Regions from separate parts of the Moorella naiadis (nom. illeg.) genome, predicted to be linked through region 1. Evidence: riboswitches for the same ligand, from Rfam matches in the RefSeq annotation. Region 1 holds a riboswitch; each other region holds the start of a gene.
What was found. A riboswitch is a leader RNA that binds a small molecule or an ion and turns the genes downstream of it on or off. The one in region 1 is predicted to bind cobalamin.

Region 1 (6,462 bases):
TCAAAACCAGGGTTTTCCAGCCAGCTGCCAGGGCGACATCGATCTGGGGTACCAGGGAGGTGCGGAAGGCTTCCTCCGACATGGGTTCGACTATGCCGGTGGTGCCCAAGATGGATAAACCGCCGGTAATCCCCAGGCGGGGGTTCAGGGTGCGCCGGGCCAGCTCTTCACCCCTGGGGATGCTAATCTCTAGCTCCATTCCCTGGCCGGCCGGTACCAGGTCAGCTACCGCACTGTTAATCATGGCCCTGGGCACGGGATTAATGGCCGGTTCTCCCACCGGCACGGCCAGGCCGGGCCGGGTAACTGTACCGATGCCAGCACCGCCCCGCAGGACGATCCCCTTAGCTCTTTTCCGGGCGCGGACGTGAACGGCCGCGCCGTCGGTGACATCGGGGTCGTCGCCGGCGTCTTTAATTACTACTGCCTCGACCTCATCAAGATTTTTCTGAAGCAGGGTAACCGGCATGATTATTTTTTCGCCCCGGGGCAAGGTCAGGGAGACTGTATTTACCGTTTCATGCCGCCACAAGGCCAGGGCGGCGGCCCGGGCCGCCGCTGCGGCGCAAGTGCCGGTTGTATAGCCCCGTCGTAATTCTTTGGCCACCGGTTTCTCCTCCAATAATATGGTTAGCTACTTCGGGGGTAAGGCAGGTTCCTTTCAGGCGCTGGTGGCGCCATTATACTTGTGTCGAGCTCGGCCGGCTTCGGGCGCAGCTTTAACTCGGCCTCCGGCCTCAAACAGGCGGCTGCGCTTATCCTCGGTTGGGACGCTAGTCCCCATGAGGGAAGGAGGGTGATAGGTCTTCACCCTTGAGGACTACTGGCAGACCGGCTACAACCAAGTATACTGTATCGGCCTGGCGGGCCAGCTCCTGGTTGGCCAGGCCCAGGAGGTCGCGAAAAAGGCGGCCCAGGGGATAGGGTGGCACCAGGCCCAGCCCCACCTCATCGGTAACGATAATTACCCGCGCCCGGGCCTGGCGGGCTGCGACAGCCAGCTCCTGCACCTTGGCCATAATGCCCGCGATAATCTTCTCCTGCTCATCCTGGCTACCTGCTCCCTCGCCGTCGTAACTACCCAGGAGGTTGGTAAGCCACATCCCCAGGCTGTCCATGAGTAGGGTAACAGCTCTAGCACCTTCTTGTTCTATCGCCGCGGCAACCTCCAGGGGAACCTCCACCGTCCGCCAGCAGGCCGGGCGGCGGCGGCGATGCCTGGCCACCCGAGCAGCCATTTCGGCATCATCAACGGTGGCTGTTGCCAGGTAGACGACTTCACCCCCTGCCCGGCCTGCCAGTTCCTCTGCCAGGCTGCTCTTGCCGCTCCGGCTACCGCCGGTGATCATGATCAGCGGCCCGCGTTCTTCCATTTTGCCATCCAAAATACCCTACCTACCTGAAATGACGTTTACGGCGGCCAGTTCCCGCCGCAAAAATAAACTCCAGCCTCGCGCAAACGGCTGGAGTAAATTCTTTTATATTTCACCCCTAAACGCGAGGGTTCAGCAACAGGCAGGTTTCCTGGCTCCCGGCTCCCTGCTTTCCCTCGCCTTCCCAGTATAACACCAGTGGCTACTTGAGGAAAAACTCCCCGGTTACAGTGGCGCGACCGCTCAGGATTTACACCTGATTCCCTTTTCCCGGCAAGCACCTGTTGTTTATTAAATTTGACTATAGTATAAACCATCCCTCTATACCGGTCAAGCCCCGGGCACAATATGCCCTTGCAGCTTGCCCGCTAAGAATACTAATTCCTTGTTTTTTTGCCAGATGGCCCGGGCATAACGATGGTTACGGGTCTGCAGTTGTTCCTTTTCCCAGCGCAAGCGGTTCACTATTTCCCACTTCTCGACCTCGCTTTTCTCCACCAGGCGCATCAGGACACGCCGGCTGATCCGCAATTGCTCGATCCTGCTTTCCAATTCTTTAATTCGCCGGTAAAGGGCTGCCTGGCTATCATCAGCCAACGGCCCCCACCCCCTCCTGTTCATTTGTTAAAGTATATGCCCGGCGCCCAATCCTTAGTCGCCTGCTCCTTAATCTTTTGCAATCGCTCCATTAACCTTTCCAGCTCAGCCGCATTTAAGGTGCAGGAGCCCAGGTCGGCGTGGGTATCTCCCGGTCGCCCGTGGAAATCGGAACCACCGGTTATAACCAGGTTGTAGGCAGTAGCTATTTGCCGGTAATGCCTCATGACGGCGGCGTCATGATAGGGATAATAAACCTCAAGACCCTGGAGGCCAACGGCTACCAGCCTGGGAATTAGATCATTCACCTGGCTGAGACCCGGGTGGGCCAGGACCGGCAGGCCCCTGGCTTTTAAAATTATCTCCACGGCCCAGGCGGGTGGTACCCTGGTCCGGGGCACGTAAGCCGGGCGCCCCCGCGCTAACAGGGTTTTAAAGGCGGCATCTACGGAGGGTAAATAGCCCTTATGTACCAGGGCGGCCGCTATATGGGGCCGGCCCATGGCTTCACCCCGGACCTCCTGCTCCACATCCGCCACCTGCAGGTCATAGCCCAGGTCCCGCAGCCGGGCGACAATCTTCAGGCAGCGCCGGTAGCGAGCCTGGCGCATAACGGCTAAAAAGGCCAGAAGATCCCGCTGGTGCCAGTCGAAACCGTAACCCAGGAGGTGGACCTCCCGGCCCTCCGCCTCGGTACTTAACTCGATCCCGGCGATTACCGGCAGACCGATTTCCTGCCCGGCGGCCAGGGCTTCCGCCAGGCCGGCAACAGTATCGTGATCAGTTATCCCCAGGGCCGCCAACCCCTTCTCGCCGGCCAGGTGTACTACCCGGGCCGGGGACAGGTGGCCATCGGAGGCTGTGGTATGAGCATGGAGATCTGCAGCCAAACTATCACCCGGTTACTATTTTCTTGGCTTTATTATAACCTAAAAAAGCCTGCTACCTGGCGGTAACAGGTTCCAGATTTAACTTTTCGCTCAACCCGTTGATCCCTGCTGCCCGGGGCTCTATAATGAGCTTGACTGCCGTGCGTTCCTGGCCATCAATCTCGATATCGACAAAGGCCGGGATACAGACTATATCCAGGCCACGGGGGGCCACAAAACCCCGGGCAATAGTCACCGCTTTAATGGCCTGGTTTAAAGCCCCGGCCCCAACCGCCTGGATCTCCACCCCGCCCTTTTCCCGTAAAACCCCGACCAGGGCTCCAGCCACGGAGTTCGGGTTGGACCTGGCGGCTACTTTCAAAACTTCCATAAAGAATAACCCCCCTCATACCTGTCTTTGATACTATCTATTCGCTGTGCAGGGAAAAATTCCTCTTAAAAAGCATATAATTCATTTAAGTTGTAATTACCGCATATACAACTATCCCAGGTATTGCCGCGGGGCCAGCCTTGACCTCCTATCCTAAGCAGGGTATACCTTCAACTTCAGGGGGTACCAGAGTGTTGCAGCCGCTGGATGCCCATAGCCCGGCCGGTGGCAGGATCAATATCCAGAAGTACAGCCTCCAGTTGCACCACCCCGTCCGCAATCTCAAACCGCACTGGTAACTGGGTTAAAAACCGGTGCAGAATGATCTCTGTTTTAACCCCCAGGACGGAATCCCGGGGCCCGGTCATACCTACATCAGTTATGTAAGCCGTGCCCCCGGGCAGAACCCGGGCATCGGCCGTCTGGATATGGGTATGGGTGCCGACAACGGCACTCACCTGGCCGTCTAAATACCTGCCCAGGGCTACCTTTTCTGAAGTCGCCTCAGCATGAAAATCTACTACTATGACCCGCGTTTCCCGCCGCAATTCTGCGGCGAGCTCCTGCCCCAGGCGGAAGGGGCAATCCAGGGGGGGGAGGAAGATACGGCCGGACAGATTGATAACCCCGACTTTTAAATCCTCCCGTACGGGATAAAGGGTATAGCCCCGGCCCGGAGTGCCGGGAGGATAATTGGCCGGCCGGACAATCCGCTCCTCCTGCTCCAACAGGGTCAGGGCTTCCCTTTTATCCCAAACGTGGTTGCCCATGGTGAGCAGGTCAATGCCGCTGGCAAAAAGTTCACCGGCGGTATCTGGTGTGATACCATTACCCCCGGCAGCATTCTCGCCATTGGCTATCACCAGATCAGGCCGGTGTTCCTGGAGTAAAGCCGGTAGGACTTCCCGCACCGCCCGCCGGCCCGGCCGCCCCACCACGTCACCAATCATTAAAATTCGCAACGAAATTCCCCTTAACTTCCCTTGTTGGTTGCTTGCATTTTATTATTCACCTTTGGTTACTTATTAAATACCATAACCCGTCCCTCTTCCCGGAAGGCAATCAGCTGTCTCTCGGAGGTAGTCCCCTTGACACTCTCGAGCATATGGTCGATTAACTCTTCCTGCAGGATTAATTCCTCTTCCATTACTTCATCATTGTTTTCCACGACCAGGCTGGAGCCAAACTCCTCCTGTACCAGGGTCATGATCAGGTTAATCTCGTCCCGGGAAAGGGTGGCCACATCCCGCTGTACTTCAAGGGACATTATTTGATCGTCGTAGGTGTGGTGTAGGTTGATAACCCTGGCATCCCGATCTTCCAAGTAGTTATAAACCTCCAGGGATTTATGGAACTTCGTTTCAAAGGCCCGGACTCTCTCTTCCTCTACCGGCTGCGCCAGCATAAAGGTAAAACGCAGGACCTGGTCGTGGGGTTCATAATTAATGGTCCCCACTTCCGGATAGCGCACCAGAATAGAAATCAACAGACCTATGCTGTCGGATACCTCGCCGCCGTGTTTGTACTTCAGGCTCATGGTAGACACCTGCCCCGTACTTTATGTATAAGATGTTGCCGCCAATATGACACTACTTCTGCACCAGTTAGCAAAATCCTGCCTGCCTTGTCCTTCCCGGAGAGTGAAAATTTAATGGCAGAGATGGTAAAACCTCACCCATCCCTGCCACCGGTCTTTCGCGTTTAGTTATTTGGCATAATCAACGGCCCTGGTTTCCCTGATTACCACCACCTTGATCTGGCCGGGGTACTCCATAGATTGTTCAATAGTCTTGACAATATCCCGGGCCAGGCGTACTGCCAGGGCATCATCAATCTTGTCAGGTTTAACCAGGATGCGGACTTCCCGGCCGGCCTGGATAGCGTAGGATTTTTCCACGCCGTTGAAGGAGTTGGCGATCTCCTCCAGTTTCTCCAGGCGTTTGATATAAGCTTCCAGGGTCTCGCGCCGGGCTCCCGGACGGGCCGCTGAGATGGCGTCAGCCGCCTGGATTAGGCCGGCTTCGATGGTTTTAGGCTCCACATCGCCATGATGGGCTTCAATGGCGTGGATAACCTCGGGAGATTCCCGGTATTTCTTGGCCAGCTCAACCCCCAGGTTAACGTGGGGCCCCTCCACCTCAAAATCGACGGCTTTGCCGATATCGTGGAGCAGGCCGGCCCGTTTGGCTACCTGGACGTCAACCCCCAGCTCGGCGGCCATGGCGCCAGCCAGGAAGGCGACCTCCAGGGAGTGTTTCAGGACATTCTGGCCGTAGCTGGTACGGTATTTTAATTTACCCAGCAGGCGAATCAGTTCCGGGTGCAGGCCGTGGATACCGACATCAAAGGTGGCCTGTTCGCCTTCCTCCCGGATCTTCGTCTCCAGCTCCCGCCGGGCCTTTTCTACCATTTCCTCAATTCTTGCCGGATGGATACGCCCGTCGGCGATGAGTTTTTCCAGGGCAATCCGGGCTATCTCGCGGCGGATGGGATCAAAGCTGGAAAGGATAACCGCCTCCGGGGTATCATCAATAATCAGGTCCACTCCGGTCAGGGTTTCCAGGGCCCGGATATTGCGGCCTTCGCGACCGATTATCCGCCCCTTCATCTCATCGTTGGGTAAATTAACCACCGAGACCGTTGCTTCCGCCACATAATCAGCAGCACAGTGCTGGATGGCCTGGGTAATGATTTCCCGGGCTTTCTTCTCGGCCTCTTCCTTGGCTTCAGCTTCTACTTGCTTGATCATCAGGGCTGTTTCATGCCGGATTTCTTCTTCAACATTCTTCAGCAAGATGTTCTTGGCTGCTTCGGTAGTTAGGCCGGAAATCCGCTCCAACTCACTCACCTGCTGCAGGCGCAGTTTTTCCACCTCGTCCCTGATTTTCTGGACTGCTTCTTCCTGACGGTGCAGGTTAGTCTCCTTGCGCTCCAGGGACTCTGTCTTCCGATCCAGGGATTCCTCTTTTTGCAGTAAACGCCGTTCCAGGCGCTGGAGTTCATTGCGCCGTTCCCGGTTTTCCCGCTCCACCTCACTGCGCATGCGGTGGACCTCATCCCTGGCCTCCAGGACTGCTTCTTTCTTCTTGGCTTCAGCTTCCTTTTTGGCTTCTTCAATAATAGCGGCGGCGGCCTTTTCCGCCGAGGCTATCTTAGCCTCGGCTAGGTATTTACGGATGGCATAACCACCGACACCGCCCACTAGAAAAGCTATTAACGCGTACAAGAGATA
Region 2 (6,462 bases), on a different contig from region 1:
GTTTACTGATAGACATAATGAAGCCGCCGCTCCTTTTCACCACAGGAGTTTCTTTATCTGGCAAGGCTTCTATTAACCGATATAATTCATCCTGGGCTACGCTCACCATTAGCCACCTTCCTTTCAGCCAAAATCTGTTATTTTGCCGCTTCTTTCCACCATTTTACCCCAGGGCTGACATTTTATCAATATTGCCAGCTACTCGCGCTGATCCTTTATCCTTTCGTCTTTTGCCCTTATTTCAGGCCTTCAGCCGTTGTGCGAGTTTTAATTTTCCAGGGTACCCAGGAGGCAGAAGGGTTTTTCCGCCCGGCGCCCCGCGGCCTCCAGGGCGGCCCGGTCGCCGGCGGCGAGGAGGCAGGTGGCGGGGCCGGCCGACTTTAGCAGGTCCAGCTCCGGGAGGCCAGACCTCCAGTCGATTTGCAGCCTGTATAATGCGGCCAGGTCCCGGGCCTCGGCCAGGATGCCCCGGGAGCCGGCGGGGACGATTTCCCGGATACCCGGCTGGTTGAGGAGCAGGCGCACGGTTTTCAGGTCTACGATTTCCGGGTCGTCGAGGAAGACCTCGGTTCCGACCTTGGGCCGTCCCAGGAGGGCCAGGGTATCGCCGGCAGCCAGGCGTCCCATTAACAACTCCGCGGTTGTTGCCAGGCCGATGACGGTGATCCCTATCCCGGACTGGGTAGTGGGGACGTTTTTTTCGCTGCTGCCGGTGAGGGCTTTCTCCGGGTCGATGCCCAACGCTCGGATCTCGTCGGCCACGCCTTCCCGGATGGCCGCGCCTGCAGGTTCCGGCTCCACGCAAAGGGTGTTGGCAATGCAGGCTGGCCAGGCCCCGGCCGCCAGGACTTTCATCAGGGCCACCCTGGCGGTAAAACGGCCCAGGACGTACCCGGGCACGCGTACCACGTCGGCTACCTTGGGGCCGATAGCCCCGGCGGAGTCGCAGGCGATCACCAAGGACCTTTGCTCATCCAGGTCCAGGATGATCAGATCCCGGTAGCGGCGGGGGGAAAGGGTGGCCGGGGTCATTTCCCTTCACCTTTCCCCCGGCCGGCGGCATAGCTGGCGGGAAATACCCGGCGCAGGCTGGTAAAGGCAGCCGCTGCCAGGGCGATATTCAGGGCGGAAGCGAGCAATAAGGGCACCACCATGGCCAGGAAGAATGCTTTGCCGAACCCCGGCAGGGGGATGAACAGCGCCGGGAGCAAAAGGCCGTTGAGGGCTATTCCCACCCCTATTCCCAACCAGGGGGAAAGGCGGTAAAAGAGAGCAAAGAGGGCGACGACGGCGGCCATGCCGGCGGCGATAACCAGGTGGAGGGGCAGGGTGAGGGGGAACCCGGCGGTAAAGGCGGTGAGCAGGTGCCCCAGGGCTGCTATCAGGGCCCCATCGGCGGGCCCCAGGATGAGGGCGCCGAGAAAGCCGGGAAAAGAATCGAAGGCCGGCGTGCCGGTGATGCTGGGTATTTTTAGATTAGCGCCCACAGTTGACAGGGCGATGAGCATGGCCAGGGTGGCTAGGCGCCTGGCCGTCCAGCGACTTGCCTTGCCGGTCGAGGGAGATACTGCCGGTTTCGCCATGTTTGCTTCACCTTCCTGATATGAAGATTTTGTCAGTGGCAATCCGGGGGGCCGGGTCGCCCCCAATTAAAAAGTCCCCAGCCGTCTTCCGGCTGGGGACTTTACCATCATCCCCGGTTGCTTCTCCCCTTTCCTGGCGAAGGTGAGAGGTCCCATGGACAGGCAGGTCTCCTGGCTCGCGCTTCCTTGTTTTACGATGCCTTCCCGGGAACTATCCCAGTGGCGTTATATCGTAAACTCCACGCTCACAGTGGCGGGACCGCGCCGGATCGCAGCCTGAAAAGGCGGTTACCGGACTTCCCTATTCTTCCCCTTCCGGGACACCTGTCCATTTTCCATATATGGCTGTCAATTATTAATATAATCCACCACCAGGCTTTTGACAAGTCCTGTTTCCAAAACCTACCCTGGAAAGTCCATGACAAATTTGTCGCCGCGAATAGTATTGGGGCTAAGTTGTCCGTTTATTTCTGGCGGAAAAGGCCAGCTCTGGCCGGGTTACCCTGGCTCGCTAGCCAATTGACCGCACCGGTGAGCGGGGCGCGGAAGCTATATAGAAACTATATAAATGACGTCCCCTGCCCATGAACTTGCTGTTGCCGGGGTATACTAGATTTGATTGATAGCAAGGGAGTGGGCATGATGGACGATGATGCTTCTTTACGGGAAAAGGTGCGGCAGCTCCTGCGGAAGGATAAGGACCTGCGCAGTTACGGTTTGAATGCCGACGTGATCGAGGGCGAGGCCCAGCTCCAGGGCATCGTCGATACCCTGGGGGAGAAGGAGCGGGCCGGAGGGTTGATCAGTAAAGTGCCTGGGGTGAAAAGTGTGGCCAATGCCGTGGCTATCAGCACCGACGGTGCCGTCCGGGACGAAGACGTGACCATAGAGGTTGCCGAGGAGCTGGACCAGGACCCGCGGGTGGACCTGCGCCATATTGGCGCCGAAAGCGTTGGCGGCCACGGCACGGTGGTTTTAAAGGGCCGGGCGGAAGACCCGGCCGAGATGGAGGCGGCCCGGGAGGCGGCATTTAAAGCCCGGGGTGTAACCCGGGTAGTGAGCCAGGTTAAGGTAGGGGGAGAGGAAATGAGCCTGGAAAATATTTTCCACAGCCAGGTGAATAACGATAGGGAAGAGTAAGGTTGAATCAGCTGCGGGAGGGCTTTCCTCCCGCGGCTCAATTTATATTTATTGCCATTTCACCTGGATAATATTAAAATAGTATCAAGAAATAAAGATGTACGTTGTTGGGAGGTGATATGATGACGTGGGAAGAGGTAAGAAGGCTTTTCCCAAATAAATATATACAAGCAGGTGTGATACTTGATTTAAAAAGTTTGCGGGTCTATTTCGGGTCTATTTCAATGAGGGGTAAATAATATACCCTTGTCTCACTTCCAGGGAGGCCGTAGTAAAAGAAGGTCAGGGTCGGGTCGTCGTGTTCCGGCCTCTCCGGGTGGCAGGGGAAGAGTTCGATAAAACCGTGACGGCGCAGGTTTGCCGGGGCTTCTTTCGCGAGCCCTGGTATATATTTTTCTATGGACCGGGGAGCGGTTATCCGCACCATGTAATTTGCACGCTCCTCATCTGTCAGGGGCGAGGGCGGCACCCAGTCCGGGAAGTTGCGGCTGCAGTCGCGGCTGAGGAAATCGAATTTCAGGAGCTGGTAGAAGCGATCGAGCTGAGCCTGCGTAAGGTTACGTAAGCACCCTGCTCGTGCCATGATGGCAGCAGGCTGTGCTGCTTCTGTAGGCCTGTGCGCTGGCTCCAGTTTGCTAGGTGTTTCTCCTGGTCTAACCTTTTCCAGCCCGGCCTCGGGGATGGGGATTTTACCGGGACCGGCGGGGGGATTCCCATGGCTGCCTGCCCCATGAATGTTGCCGGCTCCATTCCGGAGGCTACCATGATAATCTGGTAAGGGTTGTATGACGATCCTCGTGGCGATTCCCCGGGTCAGGCTGATGGCAAAGGCCGCCAGGTGGTTAAAGAGATCCCGCTGGCTGTGGCCGCGGCGCAAGAAGCCCTTTGCCTCCCACCAGGCGGCCAGGGCCTCGTAGAGGGCGAAGTAGCTGCCGTCAAAGGCGGTGGCGGCCAGGTAGGCAAAAGCGTGGTCGGCCAGGTGGCTGTTGCCGTAATACTTGAGGAGGTCTTCAATGACGTGGAGGCGCAGCATCTCATCGTAAGCGATGGCGCTGTTGGCCAGGACCTGGTAGGGCGGCCGGTCGAGGAAGAGGTAGCCGAACTCATCGGCCCGGGCGCGTAGGCTCGTGCCTTTCAGGAGTTTCAGAAAGCCGAGCTGGATCTCGTGGGGTTTCAGGGCCGCTACGGCGTCGAAGCTTTCGCCGACTCCTGTGTAAGTTTCCCCGGGCAGGCCGGCGATGAGGTCCAGGTGCAGGCGAATGTTGCCTGCTGCCTGCAGGCGGCGGATATTGGCGGCCAGTCGTTTCCAGTCCTGGCGGCGATTACAGCGGGCGTTCACCCTGGCGTCAATAGTCTGGACGCCGATTTCAAACTGAAAGAGGCCCGGTGGTATCCGGCTTAAAAAGGAAAACATCTCGTCGTCCAGGTGGTCGCCGGCGATTTCAAAATAAAAGCGGGCTTTGGGCCGGAGGGAGAGGAGATACTCCCAGAGGGCCAGGGCCCTTTCTTTATGGGCGTTAAAGGTGCGATCGACAAACTTAATCTCCCGTACCCCGGCCGCCAGCAGCCGCGCCAGGTCCTCCTGCACCCGTTCCAGGGAGAAGTAGCGCACTCCCGTCGTGGTAGAGGAGAGGCAGAAGCCGCAGGCGAAGGGGCAGCCGCGAGAGGTTTCGTAATAGACAGTACGCTGCCGCAGGTCGTTACCGCTAGCAGCCAGGTCTTCTGCGTAGGGAAAGGGAATAGGGTCAAGATCTTTATGGCGAAGGAGAGGGCTGGTCCCCGCCCCCTGGCGATCGGTAGCCAGGGTGGTTTCCTGGCCGGAAATAGTACCGGGCCGCGCCGGGGGGCTGGCGAACGGGGCGCCTGAAGTGGATAAAATACCCGGAAAGATAACTGAGGCCGGCGGGTTGATGACAACCTTCCCATCCTGCCGCCAGGCCAGGCCGGGAATGGCGGCCAGGGGTCCTCTGGGGACGCACAGATTTTCACCCTCAACCGCACCCGGCATAGTACCTGTGATCAATTGCTCCATAAGGGCGCGGAAGGGTACCTCCCCCTCGCCGATGATGATCAGATCGATTTCCGGATGCTGGGCGAGAAAGTCCTCCACCCCAAAGGAGATTTCCGGGCCGCCGCAGAGGATGGGTAGGTCCGGCCGCACCTTCTTCAGAATAGCCGCGACGGCCAGGGTGGACTCCAGGTTCCAGATATAACAGGAGAAAGCCACCAGGTCGGGCCGGTGGCGGTAAATAGCAGCAGCGATATGCCCGGGGTGGTCGTTAATGGTGAACTCATCCAGGACGAAATCTAGGGGCAGGTCGCGGCAGCAGGCCCGCAGGTAGCGCAGGGCCAGGTTAACGTGGATGTACTTAGCGTTGAGGGTGGTTAACAGAATACACAAGGGCTGATCGTCCTTTTTTAGGTTGACGTTAATATCCGTTACTGGCTGAAACCTGTTCTTCGAGAAGCCCCTCATGGGGGAGGGGTTAATTCCTCCTCACCACGAAACTAAGAAAATGCTGTCTGAAGAGCTGGCGGGTACAGGCGGAAGGCGACTGGGTTCGAGGCGTCTGATACTTCTGCGAAGCCGTAGCGAGGCAGCGGTGGGAGAAGAAGCCAGACGGTACCTGGCATATCGGCTTACATACTTGCTTCGGGCTCCACCGCTAAGATTTCCAGATTCCCCAGGCACTCCTTGACGAGCTCCGCCACGGCCAGGTTTTCTTCGGCCGCCGCCACCCGTGCCAGGGACGGCCGGGTGGCCGGGTGCCTGGGGACGAAAAGGGTGCAGCAGTCTTCGTAGGGCCGGATGGAGATGTCGTAGGTGCCGATGCGCCGGGAGACCTCGATGATCTCGCTCTTATCCCAGGCTACCAGGGGCCGTAGGACCGGCAAGTCGACTACCTGGTTGATGACGGCCATACTCTGCAGGGTCTGGCTAGCCACCTGGCCCAGGCTTTCTCCTGTCAGTAAGGCCAGGGCGCCTTCTTGCTCAGCCACAGCCTGTGCAATACGAAACATCATCCGCCGCATGATGGTGACGTAGAACTCCTGCGGGGAGTACTGGCGGATGGCCTTCTGGATATTGGTGAAGGGGGCGATAACCAGGCGCAGGGGGCCACCGTAGCCGGCCAGGACCCGGCAGAGGTCGAGGACTTTTTCCTTGGAGCGCTCGCTAGTAAAGGGGAAGCTGTAGAAGTGGAGGGCCGTTAGCTCCAACCCCCGTTTCATCCCCATGTAGCCGGCCACCGGGCTGTCGATGCCACCGGAGATGAGGAGCAGGCCGCGGCCGGTTACGCCTACAGGCAGGCCGCCGGGACCGGGGATGGTGCGGGAGAAGATGTAAGCCCCTTCGTCGCGGATCTCCACGTAAATATAGCAGTCAGGATGGTGAACGTCCACCCGCCGCTTCGGGCTGTGGCTGAGGAGGTAAGCCCCCAGCTCCTGGTTGACCTGGGGCGAGGTTAAAGGGAAGTGTTTGTTGGGCCGCTGGGTTTGGACCTTGAAGGTGGTGCCGGGGGTGTCCGCCAGGACGGCCAGGGCTTTCTCCTTGATGGCCGCCAGCTCCAGGGGGGCGGTGACTACCGGACTCAGGGAGACGATGCCAAAGACCCGCCGCAGCCGCCGGCTGACGGTTTCCAGGTCGTCGTAGAGCTCGACAAAGATGCGGCCGAAGGTTTTACGCATTTTATGAGGCGGCAGGTCGGCCAGGGCGCGGCGCATGTTGTCCAGGAGTTTA
Region 3 (6,462 bases), on a different contig from region 1:
ATAGAGGCGGCATCTTGAAAGCCGGCCAGCAGCCCGGATGCCTCGGTAGCACCGATGGTCATATTGAGCCCCTTTTGCGCCATTAACCGCACCATCATGGCCGCCATTTGCTCCCGGGTGATGGGCTCGTCCGGGGCAAAACTATGTTCGCCGACACCCCGCACCAACCCTGCTTTAGCCGCCGCACCCACGACGCCGCAGTACCAGGCGTTTTGCGGCACGTCATGGAAAGGTTTCGCCCCGTCCGGGTCGGCCGCCAGGCCGGCCATCCGGGCCACGATGGCGGCAAATTCGGCCCGCGTAACGGTGGCTTCCGGTGCAAACTTGTTATCCCCCACACCGGCTACAAAACCTTGCGCGGCCATGAATTCAATCTCTTTCTGGGCCCAGTGCCCGGCAATATCGGCAAAAGTCTTCACCGCAGGGGCGGGGGTCTCCAGCAAGGCATATTTGCTGAAATGTTCGGCTTTGAAGGTAATAACACCTGCCCCCTGGTCATAGGTTCCGCCCACCTCAGCCCAGGTCTTGGCGCTTTCCTCATAGCGGTAGGCTTTCAACCGGCCGGCCGCCGCCGCTTCCTCGGCTCCAGCAGGAACCGGCAGCATCACCAGGCAGCCGGGAAGCTGCGTGATCTTCTGCGCCGCTCCGTCTTTCTTTACGGCCAGCACGTCCAGCTCGTAGACATCGCCCGCCAGTTTAAGCTTAGCGCCAACAGGTTTAAGCAGATCTTGGGCTTCGGCGCCGCTCAACTTCTGGGCTTTCACCTGAAGCTGCGCTGCCTCGGCAGCCTTCAACTCCGGCGCTTTCAAGCTGTCCACGGGAAGCACAAACTGTACGCCGGAAACGGCGACGGCCAGGGGTTTGTTGACAGCAATTATCTTAGCCACATGATCCACCGTCAGGGCCAGCACGGTTTGGTCGGCGCCTGCCTGCAGTACTACCCGGCCGGTTGAAGCTGCGCCAGCCATGGCTTCATTGAAAACGGAATCGCTCACTGCGGCAGGCAGGCCGGCTGTCTGGCCGCCCCCGCCGGAAGCCCACCTCACCAGTTCGTCCCATGTGGGGGGCTGCTGGTCCATGCTCTTGCTGTAGTACCAGATAATCTTATCGCCCTCATTAATATTGTACTTTTCCGGGCCAAAGGAGGGCATCTGCCCGTTCACGGCGTACATCCAGCCGGCCATGCCGCTGTTGGCCTGCCCGGCGATGTCATCGACCAGGACGCCCCAAGACCAGGTGGAAGTATGGTAGTAGACGCCCGCGGCTTCCAGGGCCCCCAGGGCGGTGAGGCCCCATTTGTTTCCTTGCGGCACCATTACGTAGGACGGGCCGTAGAGCAGTTCGTTGTTCATGCCCACGGCGGCCATCCCCACCGTCACCGCCGTAGCGGCAGCGCCGCCGCTGGGGGGAGCCGGCACGGTCAGCGTAGCCGCCGCCGTCAGGCCGTTATAGACGGCCTTAACCACCGTCTGGCCGGCACCTTTCGCCGTAACCTGCCCTTTGTAAACACTGTCGTCAACGCTGGCGATGCCGGTATCGGCTACGGACCAGGCGGCCCACTGGGTCACGTCAGACTGGCCGTAGGCGTCCTGCCAGACGGCGCGGAATTGTTGTTGAGTGCCTATGCTCAAAGTGGCTTGCACTGGGTCAAGATAAAAACCAGGCTTAATGTCCAGTAAATTGCAGGCGCTGAGCGCCCAGGTGGCGTCCATGGCGTTTTTTGAGGTGCCCAGTGAGCCGTCCTGGTTGACGACCGCGCCGCTCAGCAGGTAGTCAACGGGGCTCTTCCCCAAGGAAGACTGCCAGGTGGCCGGGTCCTGGCCGAGGGTCTTGGCCGTAAGGATCGCTTCGCAGGTGTCTACCAGCGGGTCGTCCCAACCGGCCTTAAAGCTGCCGTCGGCCTGCTGCTGCTTTTTCAGCCACTCGAGCCCATTATAAACGGCCGCCTGAACCGCAACATCGCCGCCGCTGGGATCCAGGTAGTGCAGCGCCCGCAGGGCCTCTGCCGTAGACATAAAGTCGGTGAAATAGTGTAGGCCATTAGCATCTGTCCAGCTACCGCCCCAGGCGCCGTACACATCTGCGGACACGGTGAGTTGATTGCTTAAAATATTATCCCTGGCGTAAGCGGCGTTGACAACGCTCAGCTTGCCCGCCCGGCCCAGCAGGTCAAAGGCCGGCAGGTCGCTGAAAAGGCTGTTGTCAAAACCGCTTTCCGTCTGCCTGTTTTTCAAAATCGCCGCCAGCTGATCGGCCAGATCGTTTCGCCCCAGCGCCTGGGCGGCCACCAGGTCCTGGGCCAGGGTTTTGGCCTTGACGTTAGCCTGGTTTTGCAAGTCGCTGTAAACAGTATCGGCTACGGTATTTTCTAGGTTTTTACTGTTATACACCCAGGTGCTGACATCTACCCCGGCCTGTCTTAATACATAAAAAGCGTAAGAGCCGACCCCGGAGTCCGAATTATTGATCCCCTTCTGGGCGTACTCATTGTACAAAAACTGCACGGCATTGTTGGCCGGTGAGCCGGATACCCCGCTGGCGCCGGCATTTACCGCCGGCGCCAGAAGGGTTACGGCCATGAGTAAAACCAGCAGCAGGCTTAACTTTTTAATTGCCCTTCGATGGTTATGCAACTTCCCGAACCCCCTTACGGTGTTCTCATTGGAGAGCCTCGCCAAATTTTACCATAGTAACTTGTCCCCCGCAGAAACAAACGCCTTCTTTTGTCTTCTAGGGCCTTTTAGCTGCCCCCTTACAGCACCTCAGCCAAACGCAGCAGCATGGCGGCTGCTTCCGCCCTGGTCACCTTCCTTTCCGCCCGGAAGGTCCGGTCGGGATAGCCGCCGGCAACCCCTTGGGCATAAGCCACCCCTACGGCCTCTTGCGCCCAGGCCGGTATCTGGCCCGCGTCAGTGAAATCCAGCTCCTTCGGCCTCACCTCCCCGCCCTTCTTTTTAATTATCCGGGCCATCACGGCGGCCAGTTCGGCCCGGCTTACCGGATCTTCCCCTTTAAAAACAAGGGCGCCATCCTCTTGCGGGTAGCCGGCAATGAGCCCCTCCCTCAAGGCTACAGCTACTGCTTCTCGGGCCCACTGGGGAATATCCCGGCTGTCTTTAAACTTCTGATCGAGGATAAACAGGTCTTGCCCGGAGGCCCCCGCCGGCTTTAGCAGGCGCACCATCAGGGAGGCTATTTCATAGCGGGTCACCTGTCCTTCGGGTTTAAAGGTACCGTCCGGGTAACCAGAAACAACTCCCATTTGCAGCAGCCGTTTGACGGCCCCTTCCGCCCAGTGGCCTTGGAGGTCCTTAAAAGTCGTTTTTCCAGCGGGCTGCGTCTGCCGGGTAGGCCCCTCCTGGGGGCCGGGCTGTAGTTGCGCCGGCTGGCCTGCCTTCCCTTCTAGGGCCAGGCACGCCCAGAGCACCCAGATGGCATCCATGGTGTTTCCCGAGGTGCCGAAGCTCCCATCGGCGTTCAATGACTTATCCCTCAGGTAATCAACGGCACTCTTCCCCGGGCCGCTTTTCCAGGCCGTCGGGTCCATACCTAGGGTTTTCAAGGTCACCATCACTTCTGCCGTGTCAATTACCGGGTCGTCCATGCCGGCCATAAAGCTGCCGTCAGGCTTTTGCTGCTTCTGCATCCAGGCCAGGCCGTTTTGAATGGCCTGCTGCACCTGTAGATCTTTTTTTTGCGGGTCCAAATAGTGCAGTGTTCGCACCGCCTCAGCGGTGGCCATGAAGTCGGCGTAGTATTGGTCGCCGTCCTGCGACCCCCAGCTGCCGTACCGGGCATTTTGTTCCTTGACATACTGTCTTTCTAGGATGTAATTCCTGGCCAGGCGGATGTTTATCTGCTCCAGCATCCCCGCCCTGCTTAAAAAATCAAAGGCAGGCATGTTGTTGTAGATGCTTAACGGCCCGATATCTTCAAAGCCTCTGTCGGTCTGCCTGTTTTTCAAGGCCTGCAGCAACCGGCCGGCCAGGTCCTTTTCCCCCAGCGCCTGCATGGCCGCCAGGTCCTGGGCCAACTGCTTGGCCCGTATTTCTCCCCCTTTATCCAGATCATTCCTGACTGCTTTTACCACTGCCTCCCGCAAAGTCACGCCCTGGTGCGTCCAGGCACCGGCGTCAACACCGGCCTGTCTCAGCACGTAAAAAGCGTACGACCCCACGCCCATTTCTGAGTTAAGCAACCCGTTTTTTAAATAATCATGCTGCAGGAATTGCACTGCTTTATCCATCAAGGGAGAAACAGCCGCTTCCCCCCACGCCGGTACCACCAGGAGCATCAACAGGCCGATAATTAAACATACCGCCGTTGCCAGGGCCGCCGGCCGCCCGCCGGGATGAAAGGCCTGGCGAGTAGACATATTAATTCCTCCCTTACCTTGAGAGATATAAAGTACGTTATCTTTATGCCCCTGACAACAACCGCGGTAACGGCGCAGCAAACATCGCCGCTGCCTTCAATTGTCGCCCTACGGCCACCTAAAACGAATAAACGGCCTCATGCTAACACCTCCCCGTAATACTCCGCGGGTGGGTTAGAATAGGCCGTCCAGGTACCGGTCCCGGCGCATCGGGGACTTCCAGTTATCTGCTCCTTTGGAAGCCCCTTGCCGGACCGGCTGGCAGCATTTGAGCCCGGCCCCTCGGGGCCAGGCGCCTACCCTGATAAAATTAAAACCCCTGCTCCAAATAAGACAGGGGGTGTGCCCGTTCCCCATCCTGCGTAGGGAGCATCAGCTCGATAGCAAGCACCCGGTATCCTGGCTCGGGTTCACCGCTCCCCCACACCTTCCCAGTCCGGCACCCAGCTCCTTTTACTGCACCACCCCGGGCATTTTCCCTACTAAAAGGAATTAACCCTTAGCGGCGGAGATCTCGCTGCCTACCGGACCAGTGGCCCGTTGTGGGGTCGCTCCCCCTTACAGTGGCGCGACCGCGCCGGCTTTACACCGGCTTCCCTTGATGCCTGCGCTATTTTATTTACGTTCGGTTTAGGTATTCTACATATCGTACCAGAATCCTGCCTGGCAGGATTTATTTTTTCGGCGGATGTGTATAATCATTCCTCTCCTGGTACAAACTCATCCTGCGTTCTTTTTCTATAGCTGTGGCATAGAATAAAAAGGGGGATAAACATGCCTGGCAAAAAAATACTCATGCTGGTTGGCGATTACGTAGAAGATTATGAAGCTAGCTTTCCTTTTCAGGCCTTAACTATGTTGAGGTATACCGTTCACAGCGTTTCTCCTGGTAAATGGGCGGGAGAAACTGTAAAAACCGCTATTCATGACTTTGAAAAAGAGCAGACTTATAGCGAGAAGCCCGGGCACAATTTCCTTCTTACTGCTACCTTTGATAAAGTAGATCCCCTAGACTATATCGGCCTAGTTATCCCCGGCGGCCGTTCACCAGAATATTTACGCCTCAATGAACGAGTGCTGAAAATTGTCCAGCATTTTTTTATAACTAATAAGCCCGTAGCCGTTACCTGCCACGGGCCGCAAATTTTAATAGCAGCCGGCGTACTTAGAGGCAAGCTGTGTACAGGTTATCCTGGAATTAAACCCGATCTTCTTCTCGCTGGAGCTATATGGGGCGAAGTTAATGAAACTTTAGCTAATGTGTACAGGGATGGCAATCTGGTTTCTGCCGCCTCCTGGCGGGGAAATCCAGAATGGATAAGACAATTTGCTGGACTGATCGCCGGTATCGATTCCTTGCTAGGGGCTTAACCATAGATTATATAATTATTATATAATAATTAATGATGGCTGCAAAAACAATCCTGCTGCCTACGGTAAAGCAGGCGTCTTTAAAGGGGGCTCCCTATTTAATCATTTCCAGGTAAGCGTCAATCCGGACCTTAAGCTGTTGCAGATCCCCCGTCGAGTAATCCGTCTCGATTTGCAAAAACGGTAGCCCTGCCTTTTGCTGGATCATATTTCTAATGTTATGGGATTCAATATTATAGGTATGGCAGGCTTGCCAGGTAAGATCGATTACCCCGTCGACCCGGTATTCTTGAATAAGCCGCGCCAGCAATTCCAAACGGCCTTTATTGGGAGTTAAGCAGGAACAAGGTGTCTGTAAGTATTTGGCCGCAATGGCCCGGAGGGGTTCTTCCTCCTCATCAATCAAGGGTTCCAGAGGTTTAAGGCCGCTGCAGGATTCCAGGCAGACTACTACGCCGCCTCCTTCCTCAACCAGCTTAATTACCTTCTCCGAACCCAGGCCCACCGGGCAACCGGTTAAAAGTAGTCGCGGTGTCCCGGGCGGTGCTGCGTAAAACCCTTCAGCCATTTGTTCCTTAACCGTTGCAATTACCTGATAGATGGCGGCCGTGCCGGTAGATAGATCGGGGGTAAACCCTTTAGCCCAGAGGACTTTTAAGAGATCTAAACCTGACAGCGGTGCCGGGTCATGGCAGTTTAATCGGTTAAACTCCAGC

Region 2: it holds a riboswitch for cobalamin, as region 1 does, so the genes downstream of both, SDD30_RS08625 (ECF transporter S component) here and cobU (bifunctional adenosylcobinamide kinase/adenosylcobinamide-phosphate guanylyltransferase) in region 1, are expected to answer to the same signal.
Region 3: it holds a riboswitch for cobalamin, as region 1 does, so the genes downstream of both, SDD30_RS07900 (S-layer homology domain-containing protein) here and cobU (bifunctional adenosylcobinamide kinase/adenosylcobinamide-phosphate guanylyltransferase) in region 1, are expected to answer to the same signal.

What each region holds. Positions count from the first base shown of each region.
Region 1 is NZ_JAXGFQ010000003.1:101,328-107,789, forward strand. It holds gene cbiD (cobalt-precorrin-5B (C(1))-methyltransferase CbiD) at 1-607, opposite strand, end outside; gene cobU (bifunctional adenosylcobinamide kinase/adenosylcobinamide-phosphate guanylyltransferase) at 774-1,385, opposite strand; cobalamin riboswitch at 1,498-1,673, opposite strand; gene SDD30_RS02925 (translation initiation factor 2) at 1,704-1,970, opposite strand; gene SDD30_RS02930 (PHP domain-containing protein) at 1,991-2,860, opposite strand; gene SDD30_RS02935 (stage V sporulation protein S) at 2,913-3,230, opposite strand; gene SDD30_RS02940 (TIGR00282 family metallophosphoesterase) at 3,407-4,192, opposite strand; gene SDD30_RS02945 (hypothetical protein) at 4,249-4,767, opposite strand; gene rny (ribonuclease Y) at 4,936-6,456, opposite strand.
Region 2 is NZ_JAXGFQ010000010.1:103,716-110,177, reverse strand. It holds gene SDD30_RS08630 (AIR synthase related protein) at 268-1,032, opposite strand; gene SDD30_RS08625 (ECF transporter S component) at 1,029-1,583, opposite strand; cobalamin riboswitch at 1,728-1,926, opposite strand; gene SDD30_RS08620 (BON domain-containing protein) at 2,199-2,723, shown strand; gene SDD30_RS08615 (B12-binding domain-containing radical SAM protein) at 2,929-5,124, opposite strand; gene thiI (tRNA uracil 4-sulfurtransferase ThiI) at 5,364-6,462, opposite strand, start outside.
Region 3 is NZ_JAXGFQ010000009.1:85,615-92,076, reverse strand. It holds gene SDD30_RS07905 (S-layer homology domain-containing protein) at 1-2,633, opposite strand, end outside; gene SDD30_RS07900 (S-layer homology domain-containing protein) at 2,753-4,375, opposite strand; cobalamin riboswitch at 4,769-4,973, opposite strand; gene SDD30_RS07895 (DJ-1/PfpI family protein) at 5,150-5,746, shown strand; gene SDD30_RS07890 (double-cubane-cluster-containing anaerobic reductase) at 5,841-6,462, opposite strand, start outside.